Regions from separate parts of the Stenotrophomonas sp. 99219_Sma genome, predicted to be linked through region 2. Evidence: predicted binding sites of a transcription regulator. Region 2 holds the regulator's gene; the other holds the start of a gene.

Region 1 (6,483 bases), 800 kb from region 2:
CCCAGGGGCCCACGGTAGTGTCAGCCCCGGCGATTTCCGCCAAGCGGCCTCCATGGAAACCGGGGCGACTTATCCCCCGGGCGGGCGTTGATGGAAAGAACAAGCATGACTGCAGCCTGCATGGCCGCCGAACCTCGTTACACCTGGCGTACCGTCCTGCTGAGCATCCTGGTCGCCATCGTTCCGCTTGCCGGCTCCGCACCCTACACCTTGCTGAAGGCGGTGCTGCTGCTGGCCCTGCTGGTCACCGGCGTGGTTCTGATCCGCCGCCAGCCCGATGTCCGCCTGCGCTACCGCATCGCCCGGTTCATCGTGATCGTCTGCTTCCTGCGCCTGGCCTATGCCTTCTACAGCATCCTCTGGCACGGGCTGCGCTGGAACGAGCTGGATCTGCCGGCGCAGACACTGCTCTACCTGGGTACCGCTGCCGTGTTCGCCACTGCGCTGGACTGGCGCCTGATCTGGAAGATCTTCGCCGTGTCCACCCTGGTCTTCGGCGGGTCGTGCATCGTGCAGCACCACGTGATGGGCCTTGAACGCGCGCACGGTTTCAGTGGCGGCGAATGGACCGCCATCGAGTTCACCATGGTGACGCTGTGCATGGCGTTGTTCTCGGTCATCCGGTTGATCCAGCCCAATGTGCATCCGGCCGAACGCTGGCTGCACGGCGTGGCCATCGCCGTTGGCGTCTACGGTTCGATCCTGGCGCAGAGCCGCGGGCCGATCCTGGCGTTCATTCCCGCCATGCTGATGGTGATTGCGGTGCACGTACGGCGCACCCGGCGCTGGCGGGGGGCACTGGCCTTCGTCGGTGCCCTGGTCATTGGCGTGGTCGGTGCCACCTCGGTGCTGAACCATGAGGTGATCCAGCGCTTCGGTGAGGTCAGTGGCGAGATCTCCGGTTTCAACCAGGAAAACGAGGTCGGCTCGGTCCGTGAGCGCATCGCCATGTGGGGCGTGGCGGTCGACGCCTTCGCCGAGCATCCCGTGGCGGGTGTGGGCCTGAACCAGTTCGGTACCTATGCACGTGAGGGCATCGCCCGCGGCGAGGTGTCCGAGTCGATCTTCCGCTACAACCACCCGCACAACGAGTACCTGGAAGCGGCGGTGACCGGTGGCGTGCCGTTGCTGCTGATCATGCTGCTGGTCTTCATCCTGCCCGGCATTCATTTCGTGCGGCGCCTCGGCCACGCCGACGACATCACCGCGATGATCGCCACCGCCGGACTTGCCGTGGTCATCGTCTATGCGCTGTCGGCGTTCACGGACAACGTGTTCTACCGGGCGATGCCCCATTCGTTCTATTTCTACCTGGTGCTGGGCTTCATGCTGGCGACCGCCTTGCCTGCGCGCGACCTGCGCCGGCCAGGGAGTCCCTCCTGATGGCGCATATCCACCTGCTGGCCGCCGACAACCAGCGTGGCCTGTCCCATGACATCCAGGTGATCGAGCGCTCGTTGCAGCAGCTCGGGCACACGGTGACGGTCAGCCGTCTGGACGCGGTGCGCAATGGGGGGGCCTGGAAGCTCCGCGGGATGCGCCTGCGCAGGCTGCTGGCCTCGTGGCTGAGCCTGGGGCGCACGCCGGCCCGGTTCGACATCAACATCTCGCTGGAGCATGTCCGGCCGGCAAGCTTCGGACTGGCCGAGGTCAATCTGTTGATTCCGAATCCGGAATGGGTGTCCGCACGCAGCCTGCGGATCCTGCCGCGGTTCGATGCGTTGTTGACCAAGACCGAAGACGCCACGCGCATCTTCAACGCACTGGGCATGCGCGCGCTGGAAGTCGGTTTCTGCAGCCGTGACCGCTACGACCCGGCGGTGCCGCGCAGGCCGCGCACTTTCCTGCATGCGGCCGGTACCAGCCGCATGAAGGGGACGGCAACGCTGGTCGAGGTCTGGAAGCGCCATCCGGAGTGGCCCTTGCTGACCATCCTGCGCGGCGGCCCTTCGGACGAAGATGAGGGCGGGGCCGCGAACCTGCGGATCGTCCGCGAGCGGCTGCCCGACCAGGAGGTGCAGCGCCTGCAGAACGAACATGCGTTCCACCTGTGCCTGTCGCAGACCGAAGGCTGGGGCCATTACCTGGTGGAAGCGATGAGCTGCGGGGCGGTGGTGATCACCTGCGATGGCGCGCCGATGAACCAGATGATCGACGACAGCCGCGGCATCCTGGTTGACGCGCACGAGGGCGAGCCCTGTCATCTGTCCAGGACCTGGCATGTGGATGAGAAGGCGCTGGAACAGGCCGTCGAGCGTGCGCTGGCGATGGATGAGGCCGAGTGGACCCGGCTGGGCGCCAATGCACGCGCATGGCACCTGGCCAGCGAAGTGGCGTTCCCACGCCGGCTGGGCGAGGCCCTGGCCAAGCTTTGAGTTGATGCGGCTGGTTGCTGCAGAGTGCTCAGCCTGGCACCAGGGTGATCTGCGGATGGCTGCCGAAGATCTCCATGACGATCTCGAAGTAGGTCTGTCCCTGGCCAAGTGACAGTGCCGTCAACTGAGCGTGGATGGCCGGACCGTTGAACCTGCCGCCCTGATCGAGTTTCGACTGCAGCCAGGCGCGTGTGGTCTCGCGGCCCAGTGCCTCGCGGCTGTGGGCGATGTCGCGCCACACCACCGTGGCGGTGGCATGACCGGCGAGCGCGCCGTAGCCCCCGTGCAGCAGGTCATCAAGCGCGTCCAGGCTTGCGCCCAGCTGCCAGTCTTCGTCGGCCATGAACACACGATTGATTTCCACGTAGAGGCTGGCGATGTCGTTGATGGACGCGCCTTCGATGTGCAGGATCCGTGTCATCTGCAGACTGTAGCCCTCCGGGGCGACGGTTGTGTCCGGCGCAGATAATCCGGGCCGCCCTGGATGGGGTGGCGTTATTATGGTGTTAATCCTGCGTGATTTTCATCGGACGCTGGCGTGTCAGCGCTATTCGATAAGGATATGGCGCCATTATCGGTCGCCGCATTTTCTGACTGCCTGCACAGTTCCATATATTTGGATCGGTCCATATATAAAGTCCCGTAAAGTTTCCCTCCGCTGCGCCGCCATCGAACGTACGGCCACGATCAAGGGAATTGAGATGCTTGCCTTACGTAATCTCCGTGTGGGATCCCGGCTTGGCGCCGGCTTCGGTCTGCTGCTGCTGTTCATCATGGCCATCGTCGGCCTGGTGCTGTATGGGAATCAGCTGAAATCCGCCCAGTTCGAGAAAGTGGTGGACGTCAACATGGTGAAGATGCGCCTGTTGAATGACATGCTTGATACCAACAACGCGGTGCTGATGCATCGTCGCCTGATGGTGATCAAGCGGGGTGACGAGTTCGACAAGGATTACCAGCGTGCCCAGGAGTTGTCGCGGACCTATGACGGTATCTGGGCCAAGTACATCAAGATTCCGCGTGACGCTACCGGCGATACCCTGGTCGCGCGCATCGAGGCGGCCCGCAAGGCCACCGATGCATCAACCCAGCAATTGCATGAGCGCATGAAGGCGGGGGATTTCGATGGTGCAGCGAAGGAGCTGCTGGCCGAGCACGGATTGGCAACGGCCTGGAATGAATCCATTTCGGCCCTGCTGCGCCACCAGGAAGCACTGACCGAACGCAGCCGCGAAGAGTACCGCGCAACCGAATCGTGGACCGGCACGCTGTCGATCGCGTTCGGGGCACTGAGCCTGTTGCTGGGGACGTTGGCGGCCTGGGCGATCACCCGCAGCCTGACCCGCCCGCTGGAAGGAGCGGTGAAGCTGGCCGACGGCATCGCCAGTGGCCGCCTGGACAGCAGCATCGACGCCACCGGCAACGATGAGGTGACCCAGCTGCTGAAGTCGATGCAGCGCATGCAGGCACAGCTGCAGTCGGTGATGGCGGCACAGGGGGAGCTGGCCCGCCAGCACGATGCCGGCAGCCTCAGCTACCGCATGGACGAGAGCGCGTTCCCCGGTGACTACGGGCGCATGGTGCATGAGACCAATGCGCTGGTTGGATCGCACGTGCAGGTACAGAACCGGCTGATCGAGGTGATGAAACACTACGCACGCGGCGATCTGTCGGTGGACATGGACCCGCTGCCCGGCGAGAAGGCGGCGATCACCCAGGCGATGGACGAAACCAAGTCCAGCCTGTCGGCGATCAACAGCGAGATCCGCCGGTTGGCGACAGCGGCTGCGGCAGGCGACTTCAGCCTGCGCGGCGACGAAGATCGCTTCGCCTATGATTTCCGCGACATGGTGGCTGGGCTCAATCGCCTGATGCAGACCACCGACGAGAACCTGGTGCAGGTCTCGACCCTGCTGCAGGCCATCTCGCGCGGCGACCTGACCGTGCGCATGCAGGGTGATTTCCATGGCGTGTTCGCGCGCATGCGTGATGACTGCAATGCCACCGTCGACCAGCTCAAGCAGATCGTCGGCCGCATCCAGTCCAGCGCCTCCAGCATCAATCTGGCCGCAGGTGAAATCGCTTCGGGCAACACCGACCTGTCGCGGCGTACCGAACAGCAGGCGGCAAACCTGGAAGAAACGGCAGCATCGATGGAGGAACTGACCTCCACCGTGAAGCAGAATGCCGAGCATGCACGGCAGGCCAACCAATTGGCCATCGGCGCGCATGGTGTTGCCTCCCAGGGCGGTGAAGTGGTGGGCCAGGTGGTCACCACGATGTCGGCCATCGAGGCATCGTCGAAGAAAATCGCCGAGATCATCAGCGTCATCGACGGCATCGCCTTCCAGACCAATATCCTCGCGCTGAACGCGGCGGTCGAAGCTGCGCGTGCCGGCGAGCAGGGCAGGGGCTTTGCAGTGGTGGCCAGCGAAGTGCGTACGCTGGCGCAGCGCTCGGCGGGGGCGGCCAAGGAGATCAAGGGGCTGATCGAGGATTCGGTCGGCAAGGTCGCCGACGGCTCGGCGCTGGTCCGCCAGGCGGGCACCACGATGGGCGAGATCGTGGCCTCGGTGCAGCGCGTGACCGACATCATGGCCGATATCTCTGCTGCCTCCCAGGAGCAGAGCTCGGGCATCGAACAGGTCAACCAGGCGGTGGTGCAGATGGATGAGACCACGCAGCAGAATGCGGCGCTTGTAGAAGAGGCCAGTGCGGCGGCACGCTCGATGGAGGAGCAGGCCAACCTGCTGGCCGAGGCGGTTTCGGTGTTCCGCACGGGGGCGGTGACCGCTGCCGCCGCGGTGCGCCCGGCGCTGGCAGCCGTGGCGGCATCGGTTGCGCCGGTGCGCCGGCCCGCGGTGCTGTCGCCGCGGATCGAGCCGACGCTGGCCGCCAATGCGGGTGGTTGGGAAGAGTTCTAGAAGAGAGCAAGGCCGGCAGGGAGACGGCGCCCATCGCGACGGCTGGTCGCGATGGGCGCGGATTTTCTTCCTGAACGTGCGATGGCCGATGAAGTGGCGGACACGCGCATTTCACTTCCGGTTGCCAACCGCGGGAGGACACTGGCGCCATACCGGAACTCAGGAGATGGCCATGAAGACCTCGACCCGATTGCTTGTGCTGGGCACCCTGCTGGCAGCTTCGTCGGTGGCCGGCGCGCAGACCTATGGCCCGCGCGATGAGGGACGCAAGTTCAACGACGGCAGCCGCGTGGTCTGCAAGAACGTGGAAGTGCAGCGCAACTCGCGCGATCCGAACCGCATCACGGGTACCGCTACCGGCGCGGTGATCGGCGGCCTGCTCGGCAACCAGGTAGGTGGCGGCAACGGCAAGAAGCTGGCCACCGTGGCAGGCGCCGTTGCAGGTGGTGCGGCCGGTCGCCAGATCCAGGGCAACAGCCAGCAGAAGAACGGCGACCGCGTGGTGGAACGTCGCTGCGAACGCGTCTACCGCTGATTGACCGACCTGGTTGGCCCTTCCACGATGCAGTATCCGAACGCCGGCCTCGCGCCGGCGTTCTTCGTTGCAGGAAAAGGGGACGGAGGGGATTAAGTCGTAATTCCCCAAACCGGCCGCTTACGACTTAATCCCCTCCGTCCCCTTTTTTGCGAGGAGGCGCCAGCTGGCGAGGCTGCCGTAGAGCAGCAGCAGGGCGGTGAGGGTGATCAGTTCGTGGCTGACTTCGGTCAGGCGGGCGTCCATCTGGTTCAGGCGCACCATCAGGTTGATGCCCGAGGTGGTCGGCAGAAGCTGCGCAAGCCAGACCAGCGGTTGTGGCGTCATCACCGCCGGCCACGACAGGTTGGCCAGGAAGAACAGCGGGATCGAGGTGGCGATGATGTACTGGAAGGCGCGTTCGCGGGTTCGGAAGAAGCTGCCGACGAACAGGCCGAAGGCCACGGTGGCGGCGATGAACAAGGTGCCGCCGAGCAGCTGGCCCAATGGGTTGCCGCCGCGCGGATAGTCCTGCACCCAGGCGGTGAAGCCGGCGTAGTAGAACAGGCCGAACAGGCCGATCAGGCCGAAGCCCAGTGCCATGCCGGCCAGCGTCGGCAGGTCGAAGCGCAGGCGCCGGCCGAGCGCGAGACGACGGCCGCCGAGCAGG
Region 2 (6,483 bases):
CGACGTGGCCATGCAGATCCCGCTGGAGACCGAGGCCCATCGAGGCCGCGGCCTGATGCTGGGGCTGATTTCGCGCAAGCTGCCGATCGCCCCGGTCGACCCGCTGGAAGAAGGTGGTGTGATCGCACTGGTCGGACCGACCGGCGCCGGCAAGACCACCACCATCGCCAAGCTGGCCTCGCGCTTCGCCGAGAAGCACGCGCCGCGTGACGTGGCCCTGGTCACCACCGACACCACCCGCATCGGTGCCCGCGAGCAGCTGTACGGCTACGGCCGCCAGCTCGGCATCGCGGTGCACGAGGCCAACAGCGGCACCGACCTGGACCAGCTGCTGGAACGCCTGAAGGACTACAAGCTGGTGCTGATCGACACCGCCGGCCTGGGCCCGCGCGACCGCGCCCTGGCCGCCCAGCTGCAGTGGCTGCGTGCCGCCCGCCAGGTCCGCACCCTGCTGGTGCTGCCGGCCAACACCAGCTTCGGCGACATGGACGAGGTGGTCCGCCGCTTCGGCGCCGCCAACCTGCAGGGCCTGGTACTGAGCAAGCTGGACGAGACCGGCCGCTTCGGCAACGCCCTGTCGGTGGCCGTGGACCATGCCCTGCCGATCACCTGGGTGACCGATGGCCAGGACGTCCCGGAGGACCTGCACCGGGCCAGTGCAGCCAATCTTGTACTTCGCCTTGAAGATTTGCGCCGCGCGGCCGATATGCCCTGCAACCCGGAGTTGAACCATGCCGTCGCGTGAGTACGCCAAGCTGACCAAGACCTTCCCGCTGTCGGCCACCCGCAGCGAGCCGCTCGGCCCTGTGCGCACCATTGCGGTCACTGGCGGCAAGGGCGGCGTGGGCAAGACGAATGTGTCGGCCAACCTGGCCGTGGCCCTGGCTGGAATGGGCAAGCGCACGCTGCTGCTGGACGCCGACCTCGGCCTGGCCAACATCGACGTGATCCTGGGCCTGAACCCCACCTTTACGCTGGCCGACCTGGTCGCCGGCCGCTGCACGCTGGATGACGTCATCGTCGAAGGCCCGAACGGCGTGCTGGTGGTCCCGGCCGCATCCGGCCGCCGCCACATGGCCGAGCTGGCCCCGGCCGAGCACGTTGGCCTGGTCAACGTGTTCTCCGAACTGGAGCGCGAGCTGGACATCATGGTGGTGGACACTGCCGCGGGCATCACCGATGGCGTGCTGACCTTCTGCCAGGCCGCACAGGACACCGTGGTGGTGGTCTGTGACGAGCCGGCCTCGATCACCGACGCCTACGCACTGATCAAGGTGCTGTCGCGCGAGCGCGGCGTGGACCGCATCCAGGTGGTGGCCAACATGGTGCGCGACCCGAACGAGGGCCGCGTGCTGTACGAAAAGCTGACCCGCGTCTGTGAGAAGTTCCTTGCCGATGTCTCGCTGAACTACCTGGGCTGCGTGCCGCAGGATGACTGGCTGCGCCTGTCGGTGCAGCGCCAGCAGCCGGTGGTGAAGGCCTATCCGTCCAGCCCGGCGGCGCTGGCGATCACCGAGATCGCGCGCCGTACCGCGCGCTGGCAGGCGCCGACCGAACCGCGTGGCGGCGTCGAGTTCTTCCTCGAACGCATCCTCAAGCAGCGTGGGGTGACGGCATGAAAGGCGCAGCCCAGTACAGGGAAGTGCAGCGCTCGGCGGCAAACGAAGTCATCGCCCAGCATTCGGACCTGGTGCGGCGCATCGCCCACCACCTGGCCGCGCGCCTGCCGGCCAGCGTCGAGGTCGACGACCTGATCCAGGCCGGCATGATGGGACTGATCGAAGCCTCGCGCAGCTATGACGCCGACCAGGGTGCTTCTTTCGAGACCTACGCCTCGATCCGCATCCGTGGTTCGATGATCGACGAGATCCGCCGTGGTGACTGGGTCCCGCGCTCGGTGCACCGCCGTGCACGTGATGCCGCCGCCACCATCCGCCGCCTGGAACAGAGCAGTGGCCGTGCCGCCAGCGCCACTGAAGTGGCCGCCGCGATGGAGATGCCGCTGCCTGAGTACCTGCGGCTGATGGAAGACGCTGCACGTGGCCAGGTGCTGAGCCTGGAATCGCGCATCGAGGACCAGGGCGAGCTGGACACCGTCGCCCAGGGCGGGCCGACCCCGCAGCAGGTACTGGAGCGCGGTGAGTTCGGTCGCGAGCTGGGCAAGGCCATCGGCCACCTGCCCGAGCGCGAACAACTGGTGCTCTCGCTGTACTACGAGCAGGAACTGAACCTGAAGGAGATCGGCGCGGTGCTCGGCGTGAGCGAGTCGCGGGTCTGCCAGATCCACGGCCAGGCGGTACTGCGCCTGCGCGGCCGGCTGAAGCTGTTCGAGGCTGCCGACGCAGGCCTCGAAGAATGAACATCCCCGAGGCGGCTGCCCCCGGCCGTCCGGAATGAACAACAAAGGAATTCTGCTTTGAACAAGAACATGCGCATCCTGATCGTCGACGACTTCTCGACCATGCGTCGAATCGTCAAGAACCTGCTGGGCGATCTGGGCTTCACCAATACCGCCGAAGCCGAGGACGGGCATGCCGCGCTGTCGCTGCTGCAGAGCCAGCCGTTCGATTTCGTGGTCACCGACTGGAACATGCCGGTAATGACCGGCATCGAGCTGCTCAAGGCCATCCGTGCCGATGCCAAGCTGAAGACCCTGCCGGTGCTGATGGTCACGGCAGAAGCCAAGCGCGAGCAGATCATCGAAGCCGCCCAGAGCGGCGTGAACGGCTACATCATCAAGCCGTTCACCGCGCAGACGCTGGAAGAGAAGCTCGGCAAGATCTTCGAACGCCTGGCGGCCAGCGCCTGATGGATACCACGGTCGACAAGAACGCCCTCGCCCTGCGCCTGCAGGAAGCCCTGGACGCACTCGAGTCCGGTGACGAGGCCGCCTGGCGGCAGCGCATCGACGGGCTGGTCGCGCTGCGCACGCAGCCGATGATGAGCGGCCTCTCGCGGCTGGCCCGCGAGCTGGGACAGGCGCTGGGCGAACTGCCGACCGTGCCGAGCGAAGCCGGCGAACTGGACGACGCCTGCGCGCGACTGGACCACGTGGTGGCGATGACCGAACAGGCCACGCACCGCACCCTGGACCTGGCCGAGGAATGCCGCAGCCTGACCGAACAGCTGCGCGCCGAAGGCCTGCAGCCGGGCCAGGACGCGCAGCTCGAGCGCATCCGCCACAACCTGACCGAGATCGCCCTGACCCAGAGCTACCAGGACCTGACCGGGCAGATCATCCGTCGCGTGGTCGGCATCGTCCGCCGCGTGCACGAAGGCTTCGGCGCGCTCGGCCTGCCGCCGGAACAGCATCGCACCGACCCGGAACTGGCCGGGCCGGCACTGAAGGGACTGGACCGCCACGCGGTCTCGCAGAACGACGCCGACGACCTGTTGTCGGATCTGGGGCTGTAAGCATGAGCGCGGTATCCGACGACATCACTGCCGATTTCATCATCGAGGCGCAGGAAATCCTGGATCGCCTCGGCGAACAGCTGGTGTCGCTGGAGCAGGCACCGCAGGACAGCGACCAGCTCAACGCGGTGTTCCGCGGCTACCACACGCTCAAGGGCGGCGCCGGCTTCCTCGGCGTCACCGCCATGGTCGAGCTGTGCCATGCCGCTGAAGAGGCGCTGGGCGCCGCACGTGCCGGCCAGGCCGTGCTGCAGGCCCACCACTTCGACGCGGCCCAGCAATCGCTGGACTACCTGCAATCGATGCTGGACGCGGTTTCCTCCGGCACCGAGCCGGGCTATGCGCCGCCGGACCTGATCGCACAGTTCGACGTGCACAGCGGTGCCGTGGCTGCACCCGCCGCCGCCGCAGCACCCACCGCGGGTGGCAGCGACCTGATCACCGACGACGAATTCGAGGCTCTGCTCGACCAGCTGCATGGTGGCAACGCGCCGACCGCGGTCGCGCCAGCGAAGAAGGCCGACGACGGACTGATCAGCGAAGACGAGTTCGAAGCCCTGCTCGACCAGCTGCACGGTGGCGCGGCACCGGGCACCAAGCCTGCGGCCGTGGTGGCACCGGCACCGATCGCAGCGCCGCGCCCGGTCGCCGCACCGGCACCGGTGGCGAAGCCGGCCGCCAAGCCGCTGGCCGAGGCCGAACATACCGTGCGCGTGGACACCAAGCGCCTGGACGCGATCGTCAACCTGATCGGCGAACTGGTGCTGTCACGCAATCGGCTCAAGACCCTGCGTGCACGCCTGCGCGATGAAGAGCTGGACCGGGCCGTGTCCACTCTGGATATCGCCACCGCCCGCCTGCAGTCGGCAGTGATGCGCACCCGCATGCAGCCGGTGGGCAAGGTGTTCTCGCGCTTCCCCAAGGTTGCCCGCGACGTCGCCCGCTCGCTGAAGAAGGAAGTGGACCTGGAACTGATCGGCGCCGAGACCGAGCTCGACCGCAACTTGGTGGAAGCGCTGGCCGACCCGCTGGTGCACCTGGTCCGCAACGCCATCGACCATGGCGTGGAAATGCCCGACCTGCGCGAGGCACAGGGCAAGCCACGGATGGGCCATGTGCGCCTGTCCGCACAGCAGGAAGGCGACTACGTCAGCATCGAGGTGCAGGACGATGGCGCCGGCATCGACCCGGAAAAGCTGCGTGCCAAGGCGCGCGAGAAGGGCCTGATCGATCCGGAAGCCGCCGCGCGCCTGAGCAGCGAGGAGTGCCTGCACCTGGTGTTCCTGCCCGGCTTCTCGACCAAGCAGCAGGTCACCGACATCTCCGGTCGTGGCGTCGGCATGGACGTGGTGCAGTCACGCATCCGCGAACTGAGCGGCCAGATCCAGATCCAGTCGGAGCTGGGCCGTGGCAGCCGCTTCCTGATCCGCGTGCCGCTGACCCTGGCGATCCTGCCGACCCTGCTGGTGCAGGCCGGCGAGGACGTCTATGCGCTGCCGCTGGCCCGCGTGATGGAAGTGCTGCACGCGCCGCGCACCTCGCTGGGCTGGTTCGATGGCCGTGCCGTGCTCGACCGCCGCTCGCACACGCTGCCGCTGGTCGATCTGCGCCAGTGGCTGGATGTGACGCCGGCAGCCTCGCCGCTGCTGACCATCGTGGTGCTGCAGGCTGGCGAAGCGCGCTTCGGGCTGGTCGTGGACCAGGTACGCGGGCGTGAGGAAGTGGTCATCAAGCCGCTGCCGAAAGCGCTGCGCGGCCTGCGCGGTTATGCCGGTGCAACCTTGATCGGCGATGGTCGCATGGCGCTGATCCTGGACGTGGACGGGCTGCGATGAACCCCACCGGGCCATGCCCGGCGCCCCGAAAACTGTGACCACCGTCTGTACGCGATCTACCGGTGTCTCAAGTCCCATTCATACACGCCGATACCGGAACCATGGATAGACTCAGCCTCATTGGACTCTTTCTCGCCCTGGCCTCGCTGGTCGGCGGCAGCATCCTCAAGGGCGCCGGCCTGGCGTCGTTGTGGTCGCCTGCGGCGTTCGTGATCGTCATCATCGGCACCGTCGCCGCGATCCTGCTGCACACCTCGCCGGCGGTGTTCAAGCATGCCTTCAAGATCGTGCGCTGGGTCGTGCGCCCGCCGCACAGCGATCGCCGCGAACTGATCCAGCAGATCGTCGAGTGGAGCAACATCGCCCGCCGCCAGGGCCTGCTGGGCCTGGAATCGCAGGTGGAAGCACAGCAGGACCCGTTCCTGCGCAAGGGCCTGCAGCTGCTGGTGGACGGCGTCGAACCCGAATCGATGCGGCACATGCTGGAAATCGAACTGGGCAGCCAGGAACACCAGGACCAGGCCGGTGCCAAGGTCTTCGAAGCGATGGGCATCTATGCACCGACGCTGGGCATCATTGGTGCCGTGCTTGGCCTGATCGCGGTGATGAAGAACCTGGCCGACCCGAGCAAGCTCGGCCACGGCATCGCCGCAGCGTTCACCGCCACCATCTACGGTATCGCCTCGGCCAACCTGCTGTTCCTGCCGGTGGCCGCCAAGCTCAAGAGTGTGATCTCGCACAACACCCGCGACCGCGAAATGGTCATTGAAGGCCTGATCTCGATCGCCCAGGGCGAGAACCCGCGCAACATTGAAACCAACCTCTCCGGCTTCCTGCACTGACATGGCCCGCCGCAAGCACCACGAAGAGCACGCCAACCACGAAGCATGGGCGATCCCCTATGCCGACCTGATGACGCTGCTGCTCGCCTTCTTCGTGGTCATGTACGCGATTTCCTCGGTGAACGAAGGCAAGTACCGGATCATGGCCGACGCGCTGACCGATGCCTTCGGGGGCGCGCCGCGCACGATCAATCCGGTACAGGTCGGCAACAAGCAGGTGCAGGGTGGCGGCTGGGACAGCCCCTCGGTGATCAAGTCCGGCACCAAGATCGGGCCCTCGGCGCCTGCGCCGTCGCACGACCCGACCCTGCTGCCGTCGATGGCCTCGCAGATGCGTATGCCTGTTTCGGTGCACAACCAGGAGCAGATCGCGCGCGCCGAGCGCCAGCTCA

The links. The regulator FliA, encoded in region 2, starts transcription of late flagellar genes. The targets are predictions, from matches to a motif close to TAAAGTTTNNCNNNCNNNGGCCGATAA.
Region 1: the regulator FliA is predicted to act here: its motif matches at 3,019-3,045, upstream of ACZK13_RS05995 (methyl-accepting chemotaxis protein).

The regions. Positions count from the first base shown of each region.
Region 1 covers NZ_CM151117.1:1,311,989-1,318,471, forward strand. The annotation lists gene ACZK13_RS05980 (O-antigen ligase family protein) at 106-1,383, shown strand; gene ACZK13_RS05985 (glycosyltransferase) at 1,383-2,375, shown strand; gene ACZK13_RS05990 (barstar family protein) at 2,404-2,796, opposite strand; gene ACZK13_RS05995 (methyl-accepting chemotaxis protein) at 3,077-5,299, shown strand; gene ACZK13_RS06000 (glycine zipper 2TM domain-containing protein) at 5,466-5,834, shown strand; gene ACZK13_RS06005 (ABC transporter permease) at 5,955-6,483, opposite strand, start outside.
Region 2 covers NZ_CM151117.1:2,108,007-2,114,489, reverse strand. The annotation lists gene flhF (flagellar biosynthesis GTPase FlhF) at 1-745, shown strand, start outside; gene ACZK13_RS09685 (MinD/ParA family ATP-binding protein) at 732-1,619, shown strand; gene ACZK13_RS09680 (RNA polymerase sigma factor FliA) at 1,616-2,359, shown strand; gene cheY (chemotaxis response regulator CheY) at 2,417-2,809, shown strand; gene ACZK13_RS09670 (protein phosphatase CheZ) at 2,809-3,414, shown strand; gene ACZK13_RS09665 (chemotaxis protein CheA) at 3,417-5,249, shown strand; gene ACZK13_RS09660 (flagellar motor protein) at 5,351-6,091, shown strand; gene motD (flagellar motor protein MotD) at 6,093-6,483, shown strand, end outside.